3 regions of the Rhodopseudomonas sp. RCAM05734 genome follow, and region 1 is predicted to be linked to each of the others. Evidence: predicted binding sites of a transcription regulator. Region 1 holds the regulator's gene; each other region holds the start of a gene.
What was found. Region 1 encodes LexA, which represses DNA repair genes until DNA is damaged. Its sites were predicted from a motif close to TGTTCNNNNTGTGTTCNG; they were not measured.

Region 1 (3,276 bases):
GCCGGCGGGCTTCAGGCGGTTCACGTCACCTCGCCCACCTCGGTGGCCGAGGCGCTGGCGGCGCTGGGCGTGGCGGAAAAATCCTGAACCTGCCGCGATCGCGGTTTTGCGTCCGCACCAGCGCTCGGTTATGAAGCCCGGGTGCGGTCGCGGCCTCCCCGGCCGGCCAGCGCTGGTGATGGAGACTTTGCCGATGGCCTTGATGCCGGTTGCCGACGCGCTGGCCGCGGTGCTCGCCGATGCCGAACCGCTGTCCCGGCAGATGGTCGCGCTCGACGACTGTTTCCACCGCGTGCTGGCCTGCGACGTCGCATCGCTGCGCACCCAGCCGCCGCAGCCGATGTCGGCGATGGACGGCTATGCGGTGCGCGCCGAAGACGCCACGCAGCATGCGGCGCTCACCGTGATCGGCGAAGTCGCCGCCGGCCGGCCGTTCGAGAGGACATTGGGAGCCCATGAGGCGGTCCGCATCTTCACCGGCGGCGTGATCCCCGCAGGCGCCGATGCCGTGGTGATCCAGGAAGACACGGCGCGAGAGGGCACCACCGTATTCATCCACGAGGCCGCCCGCGCTGGCCGCCACATCCGCCCGGCCGGCGTCGACTTCACCACCGGCGACGTGCTGCTGCGCGCCGGCGCCCGCCTCACCGACCGCGACCTGTCGCTGGCCGCCAGCATGAATCATCCCGAGCTTCCGGTGCACCGCCGCCCGAAGGTCGCCTTGCTGGCCACCGGCGACGAGCTGGTGATGCCCGGCCAGCCGCTCGGCCCCGGCCAGATCGTCTATTCCAACGGCTACGCGCTGCGCGCGCTAGCCCGCAACGAGGGCGCCGAGGTGACCGATCTCGGCATCGCCGCCGATACGCTGGATGCCACCGTGGCCGGCATTCGCCGCGCCCGCGACAGCGACGCCGACATCCTGATCACCACCGGCGGTGCCTCGGTCGGCGACCACGACCTGGTGCAGCAGGCGCTCACCGCCGAAGGCGTCACCATGGCGTTCTGGAAGATCGCGATGCGCCCGGGCAAGCCGATGATGCATGGAAGGATCGGGCCGATGCGGGTGATCGGCCTGCCCGGCAATCCGGTGTCGTCCTATGTCTGCGCGCTGCTGTTCATGGTGCCGCTGATCCGCACGCTGTCGGGCCGCCGCGACATCCATCTCGAACGCGAGCCGGCGCTGCTCGGCTGCGACGTCGGCGCCAACGACCTGCGCGAGGACTATCTGCGCGCCGTGCTGGCGGTGCGCGAGGACGGCGCGCTGGTGGCGACGCCCGTGACCCGCCAGGATTCCTCGCTGCTCGGCAATCTGTCCGCCGCCCACGGCCTGGTGGTTCGCGCCCCCCACGCCCCCGCCGCGCCCGCCGGCACGCCCTGCAGCGTGCTGCGTTTGCCGCTTTAAGGCGGTCCGATTGCGTTGACGGGAAATTAATCGTTGCGGAACACATATGGAACAGATAGTGTTCGTTCATGATTTGTTTCTGACCTTCCGGCGCCGCGACCGCTCAACTTCGATCGGCTGATCAGCGCAAGGCCGGAAACGCGACGGTGGTCAACGCCGTCCTATTGAGGATCGATCGAGATGCTGACCCGCAAACAGTACGAACTTCTGCGATTCATCGATCAGCGCCTGAAGGAAGCCGGCGTGCCGCCCTCCTTCGACGAGATGAAGGACGCGCTCGATTTGCGCTCCAAGTCCGGCATCCACCGACTCATCACCGCGCTGGAAGAGCGCGGCTTCATCCGCCGCCTGCCCAACCGGGCCCGCGCCATCGAGGTGTTGAAGCTGCCCGAACTCGGCGGCAGCAGCAGCGTTGCTGGCAACGGTCGCCGCGGCTTCACGCCCAGCGTCATCGAGGGCACCCTCGGCAAGGTGCGACCGTCCTCTGGCAATGCCGAGGATGACGGCGCGCGTTCGGTGCTGGTGCCGGTGATGGGCCGCATCGCCGCGGGCACGCCCATCGAGGCGCTGCAGACCCGCAGCCACAACATCAGCGTGCCGACCGACATGCTCGGCTCCGGCGAACACTACGCGCTGGAAGTGCGCGGCGACTCCATGGTCGAGGCCGGCATTCTCGATGGCGACATGGCGCTGATCCAGCGCAAGGACGCCGCAGAGACCGGCGACATCGTGGTCGCCCTGATCGACGAGGAGGAAGCCACCCTGAAGCGCTTCCGCCGCCGCGGCGCCTCGATCGCGCTGGAGCCCGCCAACGCCGCCTACGAGGTCCGCATCCTGCCGCCCAACCGGGTGCGCATCCAGGGCCGGCTGGTCGGACTGTACCGCAAGTACTGAGTGAACGCGCAGCGACTTGCTGCGCCGTTGTTCGTGACGCAGAGCCGTTCGCTCACGGTTCATCAGCCTGCACGTCGGTCTCGGCCGGCGTCGCATCGGGCGCGCGCTGCCGCCCCGGCAAGATCGCGCCGCTGGCAACCTCGAGCGTGTCCGCTGCGGCTGGTGCCCATGGCCGGTCCCGCCCTTTCGGCCTGATCGCATCGATCACAAAACCGCCGCTGGTTTGCCGCAACGCCGTCGCACCGGTTTTCTGCAGACTATCACGATCGATCACCGTCGCTCCGCAATCCCCCGGCGGCTGTCTTGTTGTGACAATGAGCGTCGCGCGCAGGCAATCATCGACAAAGGCATCCGGCTGCAGCGCCAGCGCGACCAACGCGCCGTCGGCCAACGTCGCCACGCAGCCGGCGCCATCGCAGGCGATGCCGTTGCCCAGCGTCGGATCGTTCGGCAATCGCGAATCCGCATCCGCCGCCAGCCATTCCTTGAGCAGAAACGAGATCTCTGGCGCTGCGCATCACATGCAGCCGCCCGTCCTTGCCGCGCACCGCGACGCTGTGGCCGTCGCCTGATATCAACACATCCGGCTGCGTCACCATCGCGGCCCATACCATCGACGCCGCGACAAAGCCCGCGCCGATCCAGCGCAGCGGCGTGCGCAGCAGTCCGAGCAGCACGATGCCGATGGTTGCCGCGAGCAATGGCCCGGTCCCGAACGCCGGCACGCGGCCGATGGCACCGGGCAATGCCGCGACCCATTGCGTCACCACGATCATCCACTGGATGCCGACATCCATCAGCCGCCAGAACACGCTGTCGAGCCCGAACGGCGCGGCCGCAAGTCCTAACAGCCCCGCCGGCATCACCAGCGCAGAGACCACTGGCATCGCCAGCAGGTTTGCGACGACGCCGTAAGGCGTGATGCGGTGAAAGTGAAACGCCGCATAGGGCGTGGTCGCGAGCCCGGCGACCAGCGAGGC
Region 2 (3,276 bases), 110 kb from region 1:
TCTTGGTCAGGCGCGATTCCGTATATCGCATGGCGGCCGCAGCATCGCCGTCCACCGAACCGAAATTGCCCTGGCCGTCGATCAGCGGCACGCGCATGGAGAAGTCCTGCGCCATGCGGACCATGGCGTCATAGACCGACTGGTCGCCATGCGGATGATACTTACCGATGACGTCGCCGACGGTGCGAGCCGACTTGCGGTACGGCTTGTTCCATTCGAAGCCGTTCTCGTACATGGCGAACAGGATGCGACGATGCACGGGCTTGAGGCCGTCGCGCGCATCGGGCAACGCGCGCGCCACGATCACGCTCATGGCGTAATCGAGGTACGAGCGTTTCATCTCATCGAGAATCGAAACGGGACGAATATCCGAGGGGGCCGGCGGCTCCCCGGGCTTGTTGTCTTCAGTGTCGGACAATGATGATTTCCGGTCAGGTTTTGCTGGGAATCATATAGCGCATCGCGCGCCCGCAAGCCACCCCTGCCCGTCCCCGGCCAGCGGATTTTATCTCCGGTTTTCCAATCACTTAAGGGAGGCTATCGGGCCTTGCAGCGGGTCCCGCGATCGGCCATGCCGCGACGGGCGAATCCGCGCCGGCGCTATGGTCCGAACATCGCCGTATGCATGATCCGGCCCGGGACCAGCGTGAACAGGCCGGCGATGACCAGGGCGCCGGTGAAGATCGAGATCATGATGATGGAGTGCGCCCTGACCTGGTGCTGCCGGGCGCGGACCACCGCCAGCACCAGCATCAACGGGGCAAAAATCGAAAGCAGGTGGATCGGACTCCAGCTCCGCCACAGGCGGAAACTGTGGCCATGGATCCAGAACGAGCTGATCGCCACGGTGGCCATCAGCGCCACCCAGACCCAGCCCAACGTGCGATGCGGCAGCGTGCCCTTGGGCGCGACGAGCTGGACCACCCCGAGCACGAACGCGGCCATCGCCGCCAGTGCGTGCAGCGGGATGGGCGTGGCAGCATCGAGCAACGGCTGGAGCGACATGACAGGCACCTGAACGGGCTCGAACGAATGTAAACATCTTTTACATCAATCTTTCCATTGTCAAGTTCATCGCATGTAGGCCGCTGCCGAGGTGCAGTCGGCGGGCTCGCGGCGCGGCGGCGCACTCTGGGACTGAGCGCATCCGTGAACCGTGAGAGTGCTGAGACGGCACGACTCCGGATTATCATCCGGGATTGTCATCCCGCTTAAAAAAAACGCCGGCGTCCGAGGACGCCGGCGTGCCGGAAGATGCTCTAAGACGCGCGCCTCAGAACGGAATGTCGTCATCCATGTCGCTGCTGCGGCCGCCCCCCGACGAGGCGGCCACTGCGGCACGGCGCGGCGGAGCGCTCGACGGGCTGCTCGCGCCGAAGTCGCCGCCCATGTCGCCGCCGTAGCTGTCGCCACCGCCGGCCCCCGCACCGCCGCCCTTGCCGTCCAGCATGGTCAGCGTCGAATTGAAGCCCTGCAGCACGATCTCGGTGGAGTACTTCTCTACGCCCTGCGGATCGGTCCACTTGCGGGTCTGCAGCGCGCCTTCGATGTAAACCTTGGCGCCCTTCTTGAGATATTGCTCAGCCACCTTGGCGAGGCCCTCGCTGAAGATCACCACGCGATGCCACTCGGTCTTTTCCTTGCGCTCGCCGGTCGCCTTGTCGCGCCAGGTGTCGGAGGTCGCAACGGTGAGGTTCACGACCGGATTGCCGTTCTGCATCCGCCGAACCTCGGGATCCTTGCCGAGATTACCGACCAAAATCACCTTGTTCACGCTTCCCGCCATCGCCGTTCTCCTGCACTCGAAACTCAAATTGCTGATTGGATATCCGCCGGACCGTCAGGCCCCCGCGCGATCGCCATTTTTCCGACCCTATACGGTCCGGGCTTCGTCAGGCCGCCGATCACGACTTATCCACGGGATCATCAGTAGCATGTTCCATTTTTGTTCTCAAGACTGCCGGCGTCCGAGCCCGGACGGCGGCCTCGTCCGCTGCGCTGTGGCCTGCAGCGCACAACCGCTCGGTTGCTGCCGCGGGCGGGCGGTAAATCAATACTTTCGTAAACAGAACAATAATTTACGGTGCTTCGCAGATCGCAGACGACTGTTGCTTTTGGGTGACGGACTTTTTTTGCAACCTCGCGTATATTTACGGCATGGAATCGGCAGCGACAGCGCTGCACCTGGCCGCTTCGGTTGGAAGCGCATGTACTGAGGGGAAATTCGATGAAAAAGTTTTTGCTCGCTTCGGCAGCTCTCGCCACCCTGGGGATGGCCACGTCCGCTTCCGCCGCTGATCTCGCCGCCCGCCCCTACACCAAGGCGCCGCCGATGATGGTCGCGATGTATGACTGGTCGGGCTTCTATATCGGCGCCAACGCCGGTTACGGCACCAGCCGCAAGTGCTGGGACTCGCTCGGCAGCCTCGCTGCACCGACCCTTGCGGTTTCGGAAGGTTGCCATGACGCATCCGGCGCTGTCGCCGGTGGCCAGATCGGCTACCGCTGGCAGTCGAGCGCCTGGGTGTTCGGTCTGGAAGCGCAGGGCGACTGGGCTGACCTCTCCGGCTCCAACGTCAGCACCGCTTTCCCGGCCTTCACCAACCGTTCGAAGATCCAGGCTCTCGGCCTGTTCACCGGTCAGGTCGGCTACGCCTGGAACAACGCCCTGCTCTACGTGAAGGGCGGCGCCGGCGTTGCTTCCGACAAGTACAACTACTTCCTCAACGGCGCGACCGTGAACACCGGCACCGCTTCGGAAACCCGCTGGGGCGGCACGGTTGGCGTGGGCCTCGAATACGGCTTCACCCCGAACTGGTCGGTCGGCGTCGAATACGACCATATCTTCCTCGGTTCGCGCAACGTGACCTTCACCTCGCCGGCGACCACCTCGGATCGCATCGGTCAGGACGTCGATATGGTCACCGCCCGCATCAACTACCGCTGGGGTGGTCCGGTCGTCGCCAAGTACTGAGCTTCGCAGGCCTTCAAGGCCTTCTGATCTGGAAAAGGCCGGCTGAAAAGCCGGCCTTTTTTATGTGGCCCTTCATCACCATCTGCACGACTGCGCGCCCCCCAGGCGGCCGTGCAACAAATCGTTGATGAAGCGCCGGCGGCACTGGAAATCCGCCATCGTTCTTCCTATGTTCTGAAATCAATCAATTGGCGTTCGATCCCGGTCCGCCGGCGATGCGCGCCCGAATGCGGCGCGTCTCGCGCGTCTGGGAATGTCTGTCATGGATGAAGTCATCAAGGCGAAGCGCCAGACCGGTGCCA
Region 3 (3,276 bases), 640 kb from region 1:
ACACCCATCCTTCGAGGCTCGCCGTGGCGGCGGAGCAAGAGCTCCGCCGCCACGGCGAGCGCCTCAGGATGACGGGAGAATGTGCGGCGCTATTAGAATCCAAATCCCAGTTGCCTCGCCTTCGGCCTGAACCGCTCCGCTAGCCCTGCGCTGTCCAGCACGGATGTCGCCGGCCGGTGGTCGGGGAGAACGATGAACGGCAGCGCCTTGTTCCTGATAATGTGTAGTTTGGCGAGGTCGCCGATGCGGATCGACGAGAGCCGGCGTGTGGCAATGATGCGATCGACGGCCCTGGCGCCGAAGCCGGGCACGCGCAAAAGTTCTTCGCGACTGGCACGGTTGACGTCGAGCGGGAAGCGTTCGCGGTGGCGCAGCGCCCAGGCCAGCTTCGGGTCCATCTCCAGCGATAGCATGCCGTCATCGGCATCGACGATCTCGTCTGACGCAAAGCCGTAGAATCGCATCAGCCAGTCGGCCTGGTACAGCCGGTGTTCCCTGATCAGCGGCGGCGCGCGCAGCGGCAGCGAACGGCTGGCATCGGGAATCGGGCTGAAGGCGGAGTAATAGACGCGCTTCAGCCGATAGGAGCCGTACAAATTGGCCGAGGTCGAGATGATGGTCTGGTCGGTCGCGGCATCGGCACCGATAATCATCTGCGTGCTCTGGCCCGCAGGCGCAAAGCGCGGCGCGACGTTGCCCCTGGGCGTCACCTTGCGGCCTTCGCGGGCTTCGTCGAGTTTCAGGCGTAGCTGGCCCATGGTGCGGCGAATGGCGTGCACGTCCTTCTCCGGCGCCAGCCTGGCCATGCTGTCTTCCTCGGGCACCTCGATATTGATGCTGAGCCGATCGGCATACTTGCCGGCTTCGGTGATCAGCGCCTCGTCGGCCTCCGGAATGGTCTTGAGATGGATGTAGCCCTTGAAGTGATGCTCCTCGCGCAGTTTTCGCGCGACAGCGACGACCTGTTCCATCGTGTAGTCGGCGCTCCTGATGATGCCCGATGACAGGAACAGGCCTTCGATATAATTGCGCCGATAGAAGTCGAGCGTCAGCGTGACGACTTCATCGACGGTGAAGCGAGCGCGCGCCACGTTGCTGGAGGCGCGGTTGACACAATACAGGCAATCGTAGTTGCAGGCGTTGGTGAGCAGGATCTTCAGGAGCGAGATGCAACGGCCGTCCGGGGCATAAGAGTGGCATATTCCCATACCGGCATCCGTCGAGCCGATGCCACGGCCATCGCGGGAGTCCTTTTTCTCGCTGCCGCTTGAAGCGCAGGACGCGTCGTATTTTGCGGCGTCGGCCAGGATCGCCAGCTTGCGTTGCACGTCCATTGCAAAATCCCTTTGATTCCATTCGCGAAAAAATCTGCGTGCCGGAGGGCGGTCGATCCCGATTGACTCTGCCGGCCGTCTTAGCTTTATATTAGAACATATCATGAACAAATGAGCCAATCATTGGTTCTCCCGGAACCCGTGATGCCAACATCTGCAGAGGAGCGGCGCATGAGCGGCGCGCGCACGGACACGCTTGCGCATTTGCGCGGGCACATCGAGCGCATGGAGAGCCATGGCGATGCGCAGGCAAAGGATCGCCTGCCGCGCGTGGCGCTCGGCCATGCCGAGGCCGATGCAGCTTTGCAGGGGGGCCTCGCGCTCGGCGCGCTGCACGAGGTGTTCGCCGAGGGACGGCAGGGCGCCGCGGCGACAGGCTTCATCGCCGGCCTGGCGCGGCGGGTCTCGATGCTGCGACCGCTGCTGTGGGTGCGGCAGGATTTTGCGCAGATGGAAACCGGCGCGCTCGACATGAGCGGCTGGGCCGAACTCGGCCTCGATCCGCGCCTGGTGGTCACCGTGCGCGCGCCGGACGGCGACACCGCGCTGCGCATCGCCGCCGATGCGCTGGCCTGCGATGCGCTCGGCACCGTGGTGCTGGAAGTGTGGGGCGAGGCGCGGCAACTCGATCTCGTCGCCAGCCGGCGGCTGACGCTGGCGGCGCGTGCCTCGGGTGTCACCGGACTGCTGCTGCGCATGGCGGCGGTGCCGTCGCCGTCGACGGCGGAGACGCGGTGGATCGTGCGTTCCGCGCATTCGCCGCCGGCGTTGCCCTGGCAGGCATGGGGCGCGCCCGCGCTCGATGCCCAACTGGTTCGCAATCGTCATGGCCCCAACGGCCACTGGATCATGGAATGGAAGTGTGATGAGTGCCTTTTCCGTGAAGCGCCGCATTCTCAGCCTGTGGCTGCCGCGGCTGTCCACCGATCGCCTGCAGCGCGCCCGCGTGCGCAGCGGCGCGCCGGATAACGCCCAGCCGTGCCTCGTGGTGGCGAAGCACAGCAATGCGCTGCAGATTGTCGCGCTGGATGACGCTGCGGCGCGGCTCGGACTTGACGTCGGCTTGCCGCTGGCCAATGCCCGCGCGGTATGCCCGGAGGTTCAGGTCTACGACGCCGATCCCGCCGCCGACCGGCTGCTGCTCGATCACATCGCCGACTGGTGCGACCGCTTCACACCGCTGGTGGCGCTCGATGCGCCGGATGCGCTGTTCCTCGACATCACCGGCTGCGCCCATCTGTTCGGCGGCGAGGCGGCCTTGATGCAGATGCTGTGCGGCACGCTGATCGCACAGGGGTTTACGGTGAGCGCGGCGATCGCCGGGACCTCGGTGTGCGCGCGCACGCTCAGCCGCCATGGCCATGGCCGCATCGTTGCCGACGGCGAGGAGGCCAGGGCGGTCAAGCCGTTGCCGGTGTTCACCCTCGGCGCCGACGACGCCATCACACGCGGGCTGCGCCGCGCCGGTCTCAAGACGATCGGCGATGTCGCTGCGCGCGGCCGTCACGAGATTGCCGCGCGGTTCGGCGCCGGCTTCACCGCGCTGCTGGAGCAGGCGCTGGGACAATCGGATGCGCCGATATCCCCGCGAAAACCGCTGCCGGATTACATCGTCGAAAAACGCTTTCCCGAGCCGGTCGCCACCGACGGCGTGATCGCGGCGACGTTATCCGGCCTCGCCCGGATGCTGATCGACGCCATGGACAAGCAGGGCAAGGGCGCGCGGCGGCTGGAGGCCAGCTTCTTCCGCACAGACGGCGCGGTGCGCAGCATCACGGTGGAGACCGGGCAGGCCGTGACGAAAGTCGCGGTGATCGAGCGCCTGTTCCGCGAACGCATCGATGCCATCTCCGATCCGCTCGATCCCGGCTTCGGCTTCGATCTCATCCGCCTGTCTGCGGGCCGCACCGAGATCGTGGTGCAGCAGCAGCGCGATCTCGAC

Region 2: the regulator LexA is predicted to act here: its motif matches at 1,936-1,953, upstream of ACUXVA_RS20635 (single-stranded DNA-binding protein).
Region 3: the regulator LexA is predicted to act here: its motif matches at 1,427-1,444, upstream of ACUXVA_RS17015 (ImuA family protein).

What each region holds. Positions count from the first base shown of each region.
Region 1 is NZ_CP199742.1:4,254,307-4,257,582, reverse strand. Features, by position in the region: gene ACUXVA_RS20095 (HAD-IA family hydrolase) at 1-87, shown strand, start outside; gene ACUXVA_RS20090 (molybdopterin molybdotransferase MoeA) at 194-1,402, shown strand; gene lexA (transcriptional repressor LexA) at 1,583-2,296, shown strand; partial or broken gene ACUXVA_RS20080 (ComEC/Rec2 family competence protein) at 2,349-3,276, opposite strand, start outside.
Region 2 is NZ_CP199742.1:4,364,409-4,367,684, reverse strand. Features, by position in the region: partial or broken gene gyrA (DNA gyrase subunit A) at 1-418, opposite strand, end outside; gene ACUXVA_RS20640 (DUF2306 domain-containing protein) at 601-1,005, opposite strand; gene ACUXVA_RS20635 (single-stranded DNA-binding protein) at 1,274-1,786, opposite strand; gene ACUXVA_RS20630 (outer membrane protein) at 2,228-2,974, shown strand; gene uvrA (excinuclease ABC subunit UvrA) at 3,237-3,276, shown strand, end outside.
Region 3 is NZ_CP199742.1:3,611,862-3,615,137, forward strand. Features, by position in the region: gene ACUXVA_RS17010 (putative DNA modification/repair radical SAM protein) at 93-1,334, opposite strand; gene ACUXVA_RS17015 (ImuA family protein) at 1,506-2,303, shown strand; gene ACUXVA_RS17020 (Y-family DNA polymerase) at 2,200-3,276, shown strand, end outside.